Regions from separate parts of the Ruminococcus sp. RTP21358st1_G6_RTP21358_211008 genome, predicted to be linked through region 1. Evidence: predicted binding sites of a transcription regulator. Region 1 holds the regulator's gene; each other region holds the start of a gene.
What was found. Region 1 encodes HrcA, which represses chaperone genes, less so after heat shock. Its sites were predicted from a motif close to TGTTAGCACTCNNNNNNNNNGAGTGCTAACA; they were not measured.

Region 2: a site for HrcA is predicted at 3,455-3,485, ahead of groES (co-chaperone GroES). Genes of this name have one in related genera too.
Region 3: a site for HrcA is predicted at 2,587-2,617, ahead of htpG (molecular chaperone HtpG). Genes of this name have one in related genera too.

The regions. Positions count from the first base shown of each region.
Region 1 is NZ_JBDGDM010000010.1:33,831-39,770, reverse strand. Features, by position in the region: gene uvrB (excinuclease ABC subunit UvrB) at 1-273, opposite strand, end outside; gene AB5Z12_RS05610 (chromate transporter) at 524-1,099, shown strand; gene AB5Z12_RS05605 (chromate transporter) at 1,096-1,665, shown strand; gene AB5Z12_RS05600 (TIGR00730 family Rossman fold protein) at 1,758-2,300, shown strand; gene hrcA (heat-inducible transcriptional repressor HrcA) at 2,744-3,784, shown strand; gene grpE (nucleotide exchange factor GrpE) at 3,801-4,463, shown strand; gene dnaK (molecular chaperone DnaK) at 4,579-5,940, shown strand, end outside.
Region 2 is NZ_JBDGDM010000035.1:36,721-42,660, reverse strand. Features, by position in the region: gene guaB (IMP dehydrogenase) at 1-633, opposite strand, end outside; gene AB5Z12_RS13975 (DUF6106 family protein) at 715-1,221, opposite strand; gene groL (chaperonin GroEL) at 1,466-3,088, opposite strand; gene groES (co-chaperone GroES) at 3,133-3,417, opposite strand; partial or broken gene AB5Z12_RS13960 (DUF6783 domain-containing protein) at 3,694-3,771, opposite strand; gene codY (GTP-sensing pleiotropic transcriptional regulator CodY) at 3,842-4,627, opposite strand; gene AB5Z12_RS13950 (DUF6783 domain-containing protein) at 4,608-4,718, opposite strand; gene topA (type I DNA topoisomerase) at 4,969-5,940, opposite strand, start outside.
Region 3 is NZ_JBDGDM010000048.1:4,473-10,412, reverse strand. Features, by position in the region: gene AB5Z12_RS16455 (sporulation initiation factor Spo0A C-terminal domain-containing protein) at 1-180, opposite strand, end outside; gene htpG (molecular chaperone HtpG) at 448-2,514, opposite strand; gene AB5Z12_RS16445 (hypothetical protein) at 2,858-5,395, opposite strand; gene AB5Z12_RS16440 (glyoxalase) at 5,900-5,940, opposite strand, start outside.

The DNA.
Region 1 (5,940 bases):
ATAGGAGACAAAATACTCCACCGCATTCTCCGGGAAGAATTCCTTAAACTCACCGTATAACTGTGCTGCCAGAGTTTTATTATGGGCCAGGATCAGAGTAGGCTTATTCAGCGCCTGAATAACGTTTGCCATAGTAAAAGTTTTACCAGAGCCGGTGACACCAAGCAGCGTCTCAAACTGATTTCCCTCTTTAAATCCCTTTACCAGTTTCTCAATAGCCTGTGGCTGATCGCCGGTTGGTTTATACTCGGAATGTAATTCAAAATGATCCATATGAGTCCTTTCTTTTATAAAATCAAACACGCTTTAACTGTTTTCAGTATAGCATCCTTTTTTATAAAAGTACAGCAGAATCGAATATTTGTTCTGCCTTCTGAAATGCCAGAAGCATTCCAAAACTTTAATTGACAGACATACCTATAGTGCGTTATCTTAAAAAAGAAAAGCGTGATTGTTCATGACCTGACCAGTAACACGCTTCGCGATGCACAGAAATCATGCAGAATTATTAGGAGTGCCGGAAATGGAAGAAAAACAAAAGAATAAAAGATATGTGCTGAGAAAGCTTTTTTTTGCCTCGTTATATCTTAGTACGTTTACTTTTGGCGGCGGATATGTGATCGTTACTTTATTGAAAGAGAAATTTGTGGATCAATATCACTGGATCGATGAGGAAGAAATGCTGGATCTGGTGGCAATCGCACAGTCATCTCCAGGAGCAATCGCGGTAAACGGAGCAATTGTGGTGGGATACAAGCTTGGGGGAATACCGGGAATGCTGCTGTCGGTTCTGGGGGCTATTATTCCGCCAATGGTGATCCTGTCCCTGATTTCCTTGTTTTATGATGCATTCTGCTCTAATTATTATATAGCAGCTCTTTTGAAAGGCATGACTGCCGGCGTAGGTGCTGTGATCATTTCCGTGGTATACGACATGGGGAAAAACGTGGCGAAGTCAAAAGACTGGGTAAATGTGATTATTATGGTCATCAGTTTTTGTGCAAGCTATTTTCTGAAGGTGAACATTATTTATATAATACTTATTGTGGCTGTATTTGGATTTGCGCGTACACTTGTGAAGGAGGGCAGCAAAAAATGATTTATCTTCAGCTCTTTTTCAGCTTCCTTCAGATTGGTGCATTAAGCTTTGGAGGTGGATATGCAGCAATGCCTCTTATACAGGAACAGGTAGTGACTATGCATGGCTGGCTTTCTATGGAAACTTTTTCGGATCTTGTGACCATTGCAGAGATGACTCCTGGTCCTATTGCAGTAAACTCCGCAACCTTTGTAGGAACCAGGATTGCTGGTCCTGGTGGCGCAGTGGTGGCTACTCTTGGCTGTATTTTACCCTCCTGTATAATTGTAACCCTGCTGGCATATATTTACACGAAATACCGGAAAATGTCCCTTCTCCAGGGAACTCTTACATCCCTTCGCCCGGCGGTTGTGGCCATGATCGCCAAGGCAGGAGTCACCATTTTAGTATCATCCTTTTTTATAAATGGTGCACTGGAACTGTTTCGGGAAAACATATGCATTCGAATGGTGGTGTTCTTTACTGCCGCACTGGTGCTTTTAAGAAAATTTAAAATGAATCCCATTCTGGTGATGGTTTTGTGCGGTGTGGCAAATATGTTGTTTTGCGCGGCTGTCGGAAGCTGACTGGAAAATATATGCCAGCTGACTTTCGTATATGGTGCTGCCGCAGGTAGGCTGCACCTGTGTTTAGAAGAAAAAATAAGGGGGATAACAGATTGAACATATGTGTATATGGCGCTTCAAGTGCACTGCTTAAAAACATTTATTATGAAAAAACAGAAGAGCTTGGAAGAGCAATGGGAAAAAGAGGTCACGGTCTGGTGTTTGGCGGCGGAGCTACCGGAATGATGGGAGCAGCAGCCAGAGGCGTGGCAGCAGAAAATGGTTACATACTTGGAATTGCTCCCCGATTTTTTGACCAGCCTGGAGTTCTGTATGAGAAATGCACGGAATTTATTTTCACAGAGAATATGAGAGAGCGCAAAAAACTTCTGGAAGAAAAATCAGATGCTACGATCGTAGCACCTGGCGGAATTGGTACTTACGAGGAATTTTTTGAGATTTTTACCTTGAAAAGCCTGAAACGTATTGACCGCCCAATTGTGCTGTATAACATTGACGGATATTATGACAGGATGAAAGCATTGCTGGAGTACACAGCAGAGGAGAAATTCATGGATTTTTCCGTGCTGGATCTGGTAGTTTTTCTGGATGAGCCGGCGGCAGTTCTTGACTATCTGGAAAATTATAAAAAATAGAGGCTGCTATTCAGCAGGTACTGTTTTGTGAAACATATAACTGTGAAGGTACTGAACAGTTACAAAATGGACATATCGCCTATGTGCGGTATTAGTATACAGGAAAGAAGATGCCAGGGGGAATTTTCTCAAGGCATCTTTTTCATTTATGCGGCAGCAAACATAAGACTGCGTTGGCAGATACCTGGTAGTATCTTTGTTACCCCAAAAGGTATTGCAGTAAGGAGAATTTAGCCGGAATGGTAAAGTATAGGGTAAAAACTATCAAAAAAGATGAAAAAAATTTGTAAAAAATATTGACAAAAGGAATACTGAGGTGTATCTTAAGAACATAGATGTTAGCACTCCTAAATAATGAGTGCTAACAAAAGGAATTCGAAGAAGCCAGACGGAAATCAGAATCAGGTTTGACCGTCTGCTTTTCAGGAAGGAGCAGATATTTCATGGATGAAGTATTAGATGAGCGCAAACGGAAAATACTGAAAGCAATCATCAAAACTTATATGGAAACAGGCGAGCCTGTAGGTTCCAGAACTATTTCCAAGTATCCGGATCTGAATGTCAGCTCTGCTACCATCCGAAATGAGATGTCCGACCTGACAGATATGGGCTACATCGTACAGCCCCACACCTCAGCCGGAAGAATTCCATCAGATAAAGGCTATCGCCTTTATGTAGATGAGCTTACCAGGGAGAAGGAAGCCGAGATCGCAGAAATCCGTGATCTGATGATTGAGAAATCAGATAAGATGGATAAGGTGCTTAAGCAGGTGGCGAAGGTTCTTGCCACGAATACCAATTATGCGGCTATGGTTGCGGTTCCCCAGTATAAGGGAAGCACCCTGAAGTTCATTCAGCTTTCACGAGTCAATGAGCGGCAGCTGATTGCCGTAGTTGTATGTGAGGGTAATGTCATTCGGAACCAGATCATTAATATTGATGAGGAGATGGATGACCAGACGATCCTGAAGCTGAATCTTCTTCTTAACACGAACCTGAACGGCGTACCCATCCAGGATATTAATCTGGGCATGATCGCCAGATTGAAAGAACAGGCGGGTAGCCACAGCGGTGTGGTTGCAGATGTGCTGGACGCAGTTGCAGCTACGATTCACGTGGACGAAGAAGATATGAAAGTATATACATCGGGAGCGACCAACATATTTAAGTATCCAGAGCTTGCAGATACATCCAGAGCCAGTGAGCTGATTTCCACTTTCGAGGATAAGCAGGAACTTGCGGATATGGTCCGTGAGGAAATGGGAGATCCGGAGAACACAGGAGTTCAGGTATACATCGGGGATGAAGTTCCGGTACGTACCATGAAAGACTGCAGTGTGGTCACAGCTACTTACGAGCTGGGAGATGGAATGCGTGGAACTATTGGAATTATCGGTCCCAAGCGAATGGATTACGAGAATGTAGTGGACAGCTTAAAGAAATTAAAAGTCCAGCTTGACGAAATGGTAAATAAGAAAACCTAGAAAGGCGGTTGAAAGCGTGTCAGAAGAAATGAATAAAGAAGCCGAAGTACAGGAAGAAGCAGTTGACATTCCGGTAACAGACGGAAGCGAAGAAGAGGCAGCAGATACAGCCCAGACAGCAGAAGAGGAGACTTCCGAAGAGCCTGCACAGACAGAAGAAACTGAGCAGCCAGATCAGGAAGCAGAATCTCAGAAGGAACCGGAAACCAAGACAAAAACTTCTTTCTTCGGCAAGAAGAAAAAAGAGAAAGATAAATTTGAACAGCAGGTCGAGGAGCTTACAGACAGACTGAAGCGCAGCATGGCTGAATTCGATAACTACCGTAAAAGAACGGAGAAGGAGAAATCCAGCATGTACATCATCGGTGCCAGGGACATCGTTGAAAAAATGCTTCCGATCGTGGATAACTTCGAAAGAGGTCTTGCACAGGCACCGGAGGATGATCCATTTGCAGAAGGCATGAAGATGATCTATAAGCAGATGATGACAGCCTTTGATGAGATGGGCGTGAAGCCAATCGAAGCTGTAGGCAAGGAATTTGATCCGAATCTGCATAATGCAGTGATGCATGTGGAGGACGAATCCGTTGGCGAGAACATCGTCGTAGAGGAATTCCAGAAGGGATATACTTACAAGGATTTCGTTGTAAGACACAGTATGGTAAAAGTTGCTAATTGACAGAGAGCAGCTTGGAGAATCAAACTTCATCGACATTTTCTAAAAACAAAGTATAAATGTTACTGTTCGTGTAATGGACAGCAACCATGAATTTTTAAACAGGAGGAAAATTATCATGGGAAAAATCATTGGTATTGACTTAGGCACAACAAACAGCTGTGTAGCTGTTATGGAAGGTGGACAGCCAACCGTTATCGCAAATACAGAAGGATCCAGAACAACACCATCTGTTGTAGCATTCACAAAGACAGGTGAGCGTCTGGTAGGTGAGCCTGCAAAACGTCAGGCAGTAACAAACGCAGAGAAAACAATCTCTTCCATCAAGAGAGAGATGGGTACAGATTACCGTGTAACAATCGACGATAAGAAATATTCCCCACAGGAAATTTCTGCTATGATTCTTCAGAAACTGAAAAAAGACGCTGAAGGATACCTTGGAGAGTCTGTTACAGAAGCAGTTATCACTGTTCCGGCATATTTCAATGATGCTCAGCGTCAGGCAACCAAGGATGCTGGTAAGATTGCAGGTCTTGATGTAAAACGTATCATTAACGAGCCTACAGCTGCAGCTCTTGCATATGGTCTTGACAATGAGAAAGAGCAGAAGATCATGGTTTATGACCTTGGTGGTGGTACATTCGATGTTTCCATTATTGAGATTGGTGATGGAGTTATCGAAGTTCTGGCAACAGCTGGTAACAACCGTCTTGGTGGTGATGACTTTGACCAGAGAATTACAGACTATATGCTTTCTGAGTTCAAGAGAACAGAGGGCGTTGACTTAAGCAACGATAAGATGGCTCTTCAGAGACTGAAAGAAGCTGCTGAGAAAGCTAAGAAAGAGCTTTCTTCCGCAACAACAACCAATATCAACCTGCCATTCATCACAGCAACAGCTGAAGGACCGAAGCATTTTGATATGAACCTTACAAGAGCTAAATTTGACGAACTTACACACGATCTTGTTGAGAAAACAGCAGAGCCGGTTCGCCGTGCACTTTCTGATGCAGGTCTTACTGCTTCTGATCTTGGACAGGTGCTTCTGGTTGGTGGTTCCACACGTATCCCGGCTGTACAGGATAAAGTAAGACAGTTAACTGGCAAAGAGCCAAGCAAGGCCCTGAACCCAGATGAGTGTGTTGCACTTGGTGCTTCTATCCAGGGTGGTAAGCTTTCAGGTGAGGCTGGTGCAGGTGACATCCTTCTTCTTGATGTTACTCCACTTTCCCTGTCTATCGAGACAATGGGTGGTATTGCAACACGTCTGATCGAGAGAAATACAACAATCCCGACCAAGAAGAGCCAGATTTTCTCCACAGCAGCTGATAATCAGACCGCTGTAGATATCAATGTATTACAGGGTGAGCGTCAGTTCGCGAAAGACAATAAGTCCCTTGGACAGTTCCGTCTGGATGGAATCCCGCCAGCACGTCGTGGTGTTCCGCAGATTGAGGTTACATTCGATATCGATGCCAAC
Region 2 (5,940 bases), on a different contig from region 1:
ATCTTTGGCAGCCAAAGGATATTTAATCTGTTTCTCAATATCCTTGATGGTGATAAGTCCTTTTAAGTTAAAATCATCATCTACAATGGGTAATTTCTCTTTACGGGATTTCGCAAGGATCTCTTTCGCCTCTTCCAGTGTAATACCTTCTTTGGCTGTGATCAGTCCCTCAGATGTCATGGACTCTTTGATCTTCTTGCTGAAATCTGTCTCAAACTTCAGATCACGGTTGGTAATAATACCTACCAGCTTCTTGCCTTCTGTGATCGGGACACCGGAAATACGGAATTTCGCCATTAAGTCATTGGCATCCTTCAATGTATGTTCCGGAGATAAGAAAAACGGATCTGTGATAACACCATTCTCAGAACGCTTAACCTTGTCCACCTCTTCTGCCTGCGCCTCGATAGACATGTTCTTGTGAATGATACCGATACCTCCCTGACGTGCCATGGCAATCGCCATATTGTACTCAGTAACGGTGTCCATTCCTGCACTCATCATGGGAATGTTCAGTTTAATCTTCTTTGTAAGGTAAGTTGAAACGTCAACTTGATTCGGGATTACTTTGGAGTACGCCGGAACTAAAAGGACGTCGTCGAAAGTAATGCCTTCACCAATGATAGTACCCATTGCTTTTCCTCCCTTGTCTTATTGTGTCTTTGGTTTGTAGATTAGTGTAGCAAAAAACTAAAAGTGTGTCAATCTAGTAAATTAATCTAAAAATACTTTGCTCGGAGCAGTGTTTCTCATGGTTTTTGCCAATATTTCATCTGGCTCGATAATTACTTTGCAGGTTTCTGCGCCATCGCGGCAGACAATTGCAAAACGCTTATGTTCCGGATTTCCGGAGGAAAAATCCTGTACCTTCAGCTTCTGGTTGCTGTTGTAATAGTCCATTCTGTGTGAATTAAGGGGTGCCATAATATCACATTCTGTAATATTCAGGCTTTTTACTCTTTTTCGCTTGGACTTTGCCATGATCTTGTCAATGTCAAGTTCTCCGTTTACAAACAAGTACTCAAATTCCAGATCAGTTCCTGGAAAAATAAAAAGATAGGCACAGACTCCCAGTACAATTGCCGCGATCAGAAGCGGGGGCATAATAAACAGTCCTGCGAGTACCAGAAGCACGATCAGTGCAATGATACTGCCTTTTACCAGCCTGTCCTTTGCGGTCCGCTCTTTTTTTACAAGCAGCTCGGAATACAAATCGCTCATATTACAATTCTCCTTTGTTTTTTTTGCCAGCCGGCATGTTGTTCTAAGTATAACACACAAAAGTTTTCCTGTGAACATTGTTCCTGATAAAACACGGAATATTGCCAATACACAGTAACAGTAAAAAATGACTTTTATTGAATGCAAAAGGGCCAGCGTCTTTGACACCGACCCTTATGAGTTCTGAATTATACCTTCAAAAATCCTTTCATGGATTTTCCGTTCTGTTTTCCGCTGCCGGAAATTACATCATTCCCATACCCTGACCGCCAGCTGGCATTGCCGGAGTATCTTCTTTGATATTTGCAACAACAGACTCAGTTGTAAGCAGAGTAGAAGCAACACTTGTTGCGTTCTGAAGAGCACTTCTTGTAACCTTTGCAGGATCAAGGATTCCCTCGTCTACCATGTTTACATATTTCTCGTTCAGAGCATCAAAACCAACACCTGGCTCAGACTCTCTTACTTTGTTGATGATAACTGCACCTTCAAGACCTGCATTAGCAGCAATACGGAACAGCGGAGCTTCCAGTGCTTTCAGGATGATGTTTGCACCAGTCTTCTCATCTCCCTCAAGATCTGCCGCAAGTTTTGCAACCTCTTTGGAAGCGTGGATATATGCAGAACCGCCTCCTGCAATGATTCCTTCTTCAACAGCTGCTCTGGTAGCTGCAAGAGCATCTTCCATACGAAGTTTTGCTTCTTTCATCTCAGTCTCAGTAGCTGCACCAACACGAACCACTGCTACACCGCCTGCAAGTTTTGCAAGTCTTTCCTGAAGCTTCTCTCTGTCGAAATCAGATTTTGTCTCCTCAATCTGAGCACGGATCTGGGCAACACGATTGGCAATTGCTTCTTTATCTCCCATACCATCGACAATAACAGTATTCTCTTTTGCAACTTTAACAGATTTTGCACGTCCTAACTGAGCCATTGTAGCATCTTTCAGTTCAAGACCTACCTCGTCAGAAATTACAGTACCACCTGTCAGAATTGCGATATCCTGAAGCATTTCTTTTCTTCTGTCACCATAGCCAGGAGCTTTTACAGCTACTACCTGGAAGGTTCCTCTTAATTTGTTTACGATCAGAGTGGTAAGAGCCTCACCCTCAACATCTTCAGCGATGATAAGAAGTTTTGCTCCAGCCTGTACGATCTGCTCCAGCAGCGGAAGAACTTCCTGAATGTTGGAGATTTTCTTGTCTGTGATCAGAATATATGGATCCTCAAGGTTTGCTTCCATCTTCTCCATATCAGTGGACATGTATGCGGAAATATATCCACGGTCAAACTGCATACCTTCTACAAGGTCAAGCTCTGTGTGCATGGTCTTGGACTCTTCTACAGTAATAACACCGTCGTTGGAAACTTTTTCCATTGCATTTGCAACAAGCTCTCCGACTTCTTTATCTCCGGCGGAAATAGATGCAACGTTTGCGATCTGTTTCTTTCCGCTTACTTTCTGGCTCATGTTCTTAATTGCTTCTACAGCAGCATCTGTAGCTTTCTTCATACCGCGTCTCATAACGATCGGGTTAGCACCTGCTGCCAGATTCTTCATTCCTTCATGAACCATTGCCTGGGCAAGTACAGTAGCAGTTGTAGTACCATCACCAGCTACATCGTTTGTCTTGGATGCAACTTCCTTGATCAGCTGAGCTCCCATGTTCTCGAAAGCATCCTCAAGCTCGATCTCTTTTGCGATTGTAACACCATCGTTTGTGATAAGCGGAGCACCGAACTGTTTATCAAGTACTACGTTTCTTCCTTTCGGACCAAGTGTTACTCTTACGGTATCAGCAAGTTTATTTACACCAGCCTCTAATGCTGTTCTGGCTTCTGCGCCATATTTAATCTCTTTTGCCATAATGAATCATCCTCCTGATTTCAAGTTATTTATAAGGTTATGTCTTATTTCACAATTGCAAGAATATCGCTCTGTTTTACGATGATATACTCTTCACCGTCAAGCTTAACCTCTGTTCCTGAATATTTGGAATAGATAACCTTGTCGCCTACAGTAACTTCCATTTTCACTTCTTTCCCGTCAACGACTCCGCCAGGTCCTACAGCGATTACCTCTGCCTGCTGTGGTTTCTCCTGTGCCTGTCCCGGAAGAACGATACCGGATTTTGTTGTCTCTTCTGCTTCTAACTGTTTTAATACAACTCTGTCGCCTAATGGAACTAATTTCATGATCTATGTCCTCCTTTAGAATTGTTTTCCTTTTTCTTACTAGCACTCATTATTGCTGAGTGCTAATCACTGTTCATTATATTATTGAATTATCGTTATTTGTGCAACTCTTTTCATAGTTACATTTTCAAGTATATTCTGTTTTATTCTCTTTTATGCTCTTTTTTTCTCTTGTTTTCTCACTTTAAAAATTTTCTGATTTTTTTGTTTCGCCGCTTTTGAAGCCTGACCGTTAAAACTTTTTGGTGTAATAGTGAATTCCAATGAATTTTCCTGTTACACACAAAAAAAGAACTGCCCTCCAGAGCGTGTTTGAAAAATCATTCCCGCAATCTGCATTTCACAATTTGCAGAAAGCCTTTTTCAAACACGTTCGAAAGAAAACAGTTCTTCTGTACACTTGTTTATTATTTATTGAATTCACTCAGGCCTTTTTATTTCTCTGGGCCTTAATCTCTTCTAATTCATCAAAGATCACTTCATTGAGAACCTTGATATAGGTTCCCTTCATACCGGATGACCGGGACTCAATAACGCCCGCGCTCTCGAACTTGCGGAGTGCATTTACGATTACTGATCTGGTAATACCTACTCTGTCTGCAATCTTGCTGGCAACAAGAATTCCCTCATCTCCGTCAAGCTCATCAAAAATATGGATGATAGCTTCCAGTTCAGAGAAAGAAAGTGTGTTAAAAGCAGATTTCACAACCTGTTTCTTTCGGTCTTCCTCAGCATTCTCTTCATGTACAGCTCGCATCATCTCAAGACCTACAACTGTGGTGCCGTATTCACTGACAATAATATCCTCAATATCGTATGGACGATCCTTGCGGTACATAAACACCGTTCCAAGACGTTCTCCTGCAATATCAATAGGATTGATGATTCCCTGATAGCTGCTGGAAACATGCTCAAAGCCAAGTGTCTGGAGATTCACGTTCTCTTTGGTGGATAATACTCCTAAAAAGCGCTCATTCAGCAGAGGGTCAACATGACCGCCCACCTCATCAGCTATCAGTTCCCGGATTTCCTCAACTCCCGGGCAAAAACTTACACCAAGCACCTTGCCTTTCTTGCTGAGAACCAGGATATTAGAACTTAAAGTATCCATCAGAACCTGGCAGATATCATTAAAAACCACCTTGCTGGAACTGCTGTTATGGAGAAGTTTATTGATTTTTCTTGTTTTATCAAGTAACTGAACGCTCATTTTGTCCTCCCTTCGCTTTTGTTACATGAGAGCCTGTTAAAAAAATCATTCCCGCAATCTGTACGCTCCACTTTGCAGAAAGCCTTTTCAGACATGCTCTGGCTTTAACTGTTATTCTAATACTACACGTTTTTCAAACTATTTACAAGCTATTTTTTACTATTTTTCAATTTTGTTTAGCTTTTCTGAAAATATCACGTTTTTGAAACTATTCATCAAACAATGGAAGTAATAGAGCTTTTATTTAAAAAATCCCCTGCAAAACATAATACAGCTGCCTTGCAGGGGATTTTCCCCGGAAATTCCTTAATTTGTTACTGCTCGCACCCTTCACAGCAACCTTAATTTTCTTTTTCATCCTTCGGCCTGGCTTCTACATAGCCACAGGTCTCCTGGCTGCACACCAGTTTATTTCCTTTTTCCACCATGTAGCTTCCGCACACCGGACATTTCTTATCCGACGGCTTCTGCCATGACATAAAGTCACATTCCGGATTATCTTCACAGCCGTAATACTTACGGCCTTTCTTCGTCTTCTTAAGCACCACTTCCTTACCACACTTCGGGCAGGCTACACCAATCTTTTCATAGTAAGGCTTGGTATTGCGGCATTCCGGAAATCCCGGGCATGCAAGGAAACGTCCGTGAGGACCATATTTAATCACCATATGACGACCACAGTTATCACAGATCACATCGGTCTCTTCATCATGGATGTCTACTTTCTCCAGCTCTTCCTGGGCAGCATCCACATCATGTTTCAGATCCGGATAGAAGTTCCGGACTACTGTCTTCCACTGTACAGTACCATTCTCCACACAGTCCAGAAGTCCCTCCATGGTAGCCGTGAAATTCACGTCCACAATGCTTGGGAACGCCTGTTTCATAATACTGTTTACCACCTCGCCCAACTCTGTCACATAAAGGTTACGCTGCTCCTTTGAAACATAACGGCGGCTGATAATGGTGGTGATGGTCGGTGCATAAGTACTCGGACGGCCGATTCCAAGTTCCTCCATGGTCTTTACCAGGGAAGCCTCTGTATAATGTGCCGGCGGCTGGGTAAAATGCTGTTCCGGCTTTAACTCTTTCAGCTTCAGCTTCATGCCTTTACTCAGGCTCTGGCTTAACACATTTCCCTTCTTCATATCCTCTTCCTGCATATATACCGAAAGGAAGCCGTCAAATGCCACCTTGGAAGCGGACACAGTGAACGTATAATCTCCACCAGCCACTTTTACAGAGGTAGTCTCATACTTTGCAGGAGCCATACGGCTGGCCGCAAACCGCTTCCAGATCAGCTGATACAATCG
Region 3 (5,940 bases), on a different contig from region 1:
CTCAATATTAGATGGCTTGGATTTAAATTTCTTTGCAAGCCTTGGATAAATATCTTTTGTGATCTTCATTGGTCTTTCCTGAAATTCCATTGTCATGCGTATGGCTTCCGCCACAAAATAATATCCTTTATATTTCGATGTCGCACCAAGTTTGCGTATCGTGCCGTATACCTCTCTCATTTTTGTCCCTCCCACAATAAGTTATACTTCTGATTCTGCATCTGCAGTCAGCCCTTGATTTGCCTCTACATATAATACGAGTTAAATTTGCCTTTTTTAGCATTTTGAGACGAAAATTAAGAAAATTGTAATATTTTTTAGAGATTTCGAGATAAAATTCTATAGAAAAACAGAATAACAGGATAAACTTTTCCAATTTTTCATATAAAAAGGACAGGCGTCCTAAATGCAATACTCATTTATGCGTCTGTCCCTTTTTGTCATAACTTATTTTGTCAGCATAAGCAGAATTTCATTGCTTCTCTGAACAAATCTGGTCATCTCTTCCGGTGAAAGCTGTTTATGGCTCAGCATGGCAAGATCATACAGTTCCTCGCAAATAACCGGGGTCTTATCAGAATCCTTGTTGTCTGCTACAAACTGAACCAACGGATGTTTCGCATTCAGAACCAAAGTTTCCTGACCACCAAACATAGATGGATCCATGCCGTACATATTATACATCTTCATCATATCCTGCATACGACGGCTCTCTTCAGAAAGGGTCATCATAGCAGCAACTTTTTCATTTTTCAGATTCTCAACCTTCACTTCCAGTTTGTCATTCTTCAATGCATCTCTGAATACTTCTGTAAGAGTCTTGGAAGTCTCCTCGTCAGTAGCTTCCTCCCCACGCAGTTCTTCTGTAAGATCTGCATCAATTCTCTTAAACTGGATAGTCTGATTCTTCTGCTCCAGATGGGAAATAAAAGCGCTGTCAATATTGTGTTTCAGAATAACAGCATCCTTCTTTGCCTCACGGAACATGTTAATATACTGACTCTGCTGAACCTCATCTGTTACATAGAAGATAGTAGTCTTCTCAGGCTCTTTCTCGTCTTTCGCGCCGTCCTCTTTCTTCTCTTCTGTGGATTCAACAGTCTCTTCTGTCTTAGTCTCATCTTCTGGTTTCCTGTTCTCTTCGATGCAATCTTTCAGAGTCAGATATTTGCCATCAATGTTCTTGAAGAGGATATAATCATTCATCTTATCTGAGAACTTACTGTCCTTAATGCAGCCATATTTGATAAATGGACTGATATCATCCCAGTATTTCTCGTAGGACTCACGGTCTGTTTTACACATTCCGGTAAGCTTGTCCGCTACTTTCTTTGTAATATACTCGGAAATCTTCTTCACGAAGCCATCGTTCTGCAGTGCAGATCTGGATACATTCAGTGGAAGATCCGGACAATCAATTACACCTTTCAGAAGAAGCAGAAATTCTGGAATTACTTCCTTGATGTTATCTGCGATAAATACCTGGTTATTGTACAGTTTGATCGTACCTTCAATGGAATCATATTCTGTATTGATCTTCGGGAAGTACAGAATACCTTTCAGGTTAAACGGATAGTCCATGTTCAAATGAATCCAGAACAAAGGCTCCTTATAATCCATAAAGACTTTACGGTAAAACTCTTTATATTCCTCATCTGTACAACTGTTTGGATGTTTCATCCACAATGGCTCCGGATCACTTAAAGATACCGGACGTTTATTGATTTTTACTTTATCTTTTGCAGGAGATACTTCTACGACTTCTTTCTCACCTTTGTCATTCTCTTTCTCCTCAGTCTTAGCATCCTCGTGGATACGCTCTACAATTACATCATCATCACGAAGCTCAGCCTCATCAATGGTCTCATACTCCTGCGGTGCATTTTCCTTAGACAGATAGATATTTACCGGCATGAAAGAACAATATTTCTCAATAATCTCTCTCATACGATATTCGTTGGAAAACTCTGTACTCTCATCATTTAAAAACAGAGTAATTTCAGTACCAACTGTAGTCTTATTGCCTTCCTGCATATCATACTCTGTACCACCATCACAGGTCCAATGTACTGGAGCAGCGCCCTCTTTATAAGAAAGAGTATCAATATGAACTTCATCTGCTACCATAAATGCTGAATAAAAGCCAAGTCCAAAATGACCGATGATCTGATCATCCGTGGTCTTATCTTTATATTTGGAAAGAAACTCAGTAGCTCCTGAAAAAGCAATCTGTGTAATATACTCTTCCACTTCATCGGCCGTCATACCAAGACCTGTATCAATAAACTTCAAAGTCTTCTCTTCCGGATTCACAATAACTTGTACTTCAGCTTTGTAATCATCCGGAAGTGTGTATTCACCCATAACATCAAGTTTCTTAAGCTTCGTAATTGCATCACAACCATTGGAGATTAACTCTCTTGCAAAAATGTCGTGATCAGAATATAACCATTTCTTTATAATTGGAAAAATATTTTCACTGTTAATTGATAAACTACCATGCTTCTCAGCCATGCAGCTCACTCTCCTTTGTCTTCTTAATTATACAAACTATAGTAATACCAAACTGACTAAAAGTCAAGGAAAATTTAGCACTCATTTTGATTGAGTGCTAGTAATATTGCTGTTCACTGGTAACATTCCGCGAGGTGTTTTTTGTGAACAAAGTTCACAGAAAACCCGAGAATCTCAGCGCGAAATCATGCGAATGCATGATTTCTGTGCATCGCGAAGCGTGTTACTGGTCACGGAGTGAACAGTAACCTAGTAATTATTATTAAAAGAAGGGAGACCATTTCTGGTCTCCCTCATTCGTTCTGCTCTCATTCACAATTACTGTTTATTTGAGAATCCACTATTATTTTTTCTTATTGCGGTAAACAAGAATTCCTACAATTAAGACAATCGCAACGATCAGAATAATTACAAATGGGAGGATTGGAGTATTATCCCCGGTCTTTACTGCATTCTTCTGATTTGCATCTGTTTTGTCTGCAGCCGGTGTCAGAGTCTGATTCGGTGCAGCATTTACAGTGAAATTAACCTGCTTGGTATCCTGTGTTCCAGTATTTACCCAGTTGCTTCCATCAAACTGCTGCTGATTATATGTGACAGTCAAAGTATAATTTCCATTCTTGCCCATGCGGAAAGTTGCAGAATATGGTGCGCCGTCCCAGCTTCTTGCCTCAAGGACCTCCCAGTTCAGCGGCTGATATCTTACATCTCCCTTAATCGGATTTTCAATATCCATACCTGCGCCAACTGCAGTGAAAGTAATCTTGGTCTCTGTAGTATAGTTTCCATCGGAGCTGATTCCTGTGATACTGTTATTCCCTGCATCAGATACAATCGATCCACGGCTTACAGTGACATTAACAGATACTACAAGGCTCAGGTTATCCGGATTTGTAACACCGTCTGGAAGAGCAACAGTACCTTTCACAGAGAACTTCTGTGCTTCTGTACTGTTCTGATTATATGCACTGCCCTTTACATCCCATTTTACAGAGGCATTCATATCGCCCTTGTTTGTAGTAATCTTAACAGTAGATGGAAGCTGCAGTCCAGCTGCTGACTTCTCAACCCCGTTTGCCAGACTGATATCAGATACTTTGCCTACAGCTGTAAGCTTGGCAGCAGCTTCTGTTACTGTAAAGCTTACTGGAATATTCAGGTAATCTGTCTGATCTGTCTTAATGGAAACAGTCTGTGTATAGGTTCCTGCTGCCAATCCAACTGCCGGTGCAACAGTAAAAGATACAGACTGGTTTGCATTTGCCTCTAATTCTGAAGCAGACGGAGCACTTACTGTAAATTCGTTTCCGCTTACACTTACAGCAATACCGGTTAATTTCACATTTCCAGTATTGGATACATTGATTGTAACTGCAGCCGGTGCTTCTTTGTAACCAACTTCTTTACTGTCGAATTTCACTTCGGAAATGTCGGTAGTAAATGAAGGAGCTGGAGTAATCTCCGGAGTCACTTCCGGGGTGACTTCTGGTGTTACTTCCGGAGTGACTTCTGGTGTCACTTCTGGAGTTACCTCTGGTGTCACTTCCGGAGTTACCTCTGGTGTCACTTCTGGTGTTACTTCCGGAGTGACTTCTGGTGTCACTTCTGGAGTTACCTCTGGTGTCACTTCTGGTGTTACTTCCGGAGTGACTTCTGGTGTCACTTCTGGAGTTACCTCTGGTGTCACTTCCGGGGTAGTTTCCGGTGCAGCTGGTTTCTCTGCTGGCTGCTGATCTGTATTCGTATCATCCTGCTTCTGCTCAGCTACTGTAAGCTTTGCAATAAAGGAAACCTTTACACCTTCCTCTGTTTCATAAGTGATCGTATCACTGTATTCTCCAACAGCTGTACCTTCTCTTGGCATAACCCATGCATCAACTGATTCTCCAGCCGCAAGAGAACCCAGATCCTTTACCATAAAATGTTCCGGACTGATTTCTTTGAAATTAAGAGTGCTGTTGCCAGTATTCTTAACAGTTACATTCTTAGTCATGGAAGAGTTTGCATTTTCCTGTGTGAAGCCTGCATTTACGGTTCCAAAATCAAGTACTGCAGTACCATCTTCTGCAGTATTTTCTGCAACAATTTCTGCTGTATACACAGGTTTCTGCTGGGCAGGGGATTCAGCTGAAGCTCCCTGATTTGCATCCTCAGCCTGTCCATTCTCAGGAACTTCCAGATAGCCTTCTGTTCCAATGTTAATCACACTGTCATCTGTAGTGATCTCAGACTGGGAATTGTCAGCAGAATTCTCTGTGTCCTGTCCATCTGCCGGCTGCATAACATCAGCGGAAGAATCAGTTGGTTCATCAGCACCAATGTCAATTACTTCCTCGGTTTGTGTATCTTCTGCTACATCCTGAGCCGGCTGTGTGTTCTCATCTGTCTGGGAACCTTCCGCAGGTGTATCCTCTGCTGCGATCTCCTGAACAGGGGTTTCCTCTGTCGGTGCAGCCTCCTGCTCTCCCTCTGGAAGCTCTGTTGTCTCTTCCGGAGCTTCTTCCGGTGTAGCCACAATTTCAACTGTATTTACTTTCAGTTCTCCGGTTATGCCCATTTCGGCCTTTCCGGTAATTTTCAGCTCGATCTTATTTCCAAGATCTTCATCAACAAGCTTATAGGTCTTCTCAGTGCCTACTTCAGTAAGCTGATCTCCAACTTTTCTTGACCAGCTGAACGTTACATAATCGTCTGTAAGTCCTTCCGGTGTAACCTTTTCATAATCGGCGCTAAGCTCAGAGCCTACAGCTGCAGTTCCCTTAATCTTAAGCTGACCTCCAAGTTCTCCCTCTGGTGCTGCTGCCGCAAATACCAGAGACGGAAGCAATGAAAGCATCATAAGAAAAGTCATGACCATTGCTATAATTTTCCTAGGTCTCATATGCCATCCTCCTTTACATTCCCCTTTTAGGCTGACCTGTAACATTATTGTAACATATTTTAAACATTTTCACAAGCACTTTTATTTTATTGTAATTCTTACAGTACATGTGACAGTGCTACTGTTCGCTCCGCGCACCGCAACCACTTCGCGCTGCACAGGAATCATGCATCCGCATGATTCCGCGCCCAGATTCTCGGGTTTTCTGTGAAATTTGTTTACAAAAAACACCTCGCGGAACATTGCCAGTGAACCATAACGCGATAGTTGCTGGTCACTTCTTTCTCCGGAAAACATCTTATGGGATGTATCTTCTCTTCTGAACAGTAACACATTATGTTCTCTTGTTTAGTGTCATTATAGCAACCTGATTTTATACTTATGTAATATGAATTTATCCGATAACTGTTCGGAATTCCAACCGGACATACTGCCTTTTCGCCATTTTCATCACCTTATGTGAAAGTCAGTTACTCTGCAGCTGCAAACCTCTGCTTCTAAAGATCATCCCTCCACAATCAGATATTTTCCATCTGGAAGGGCAA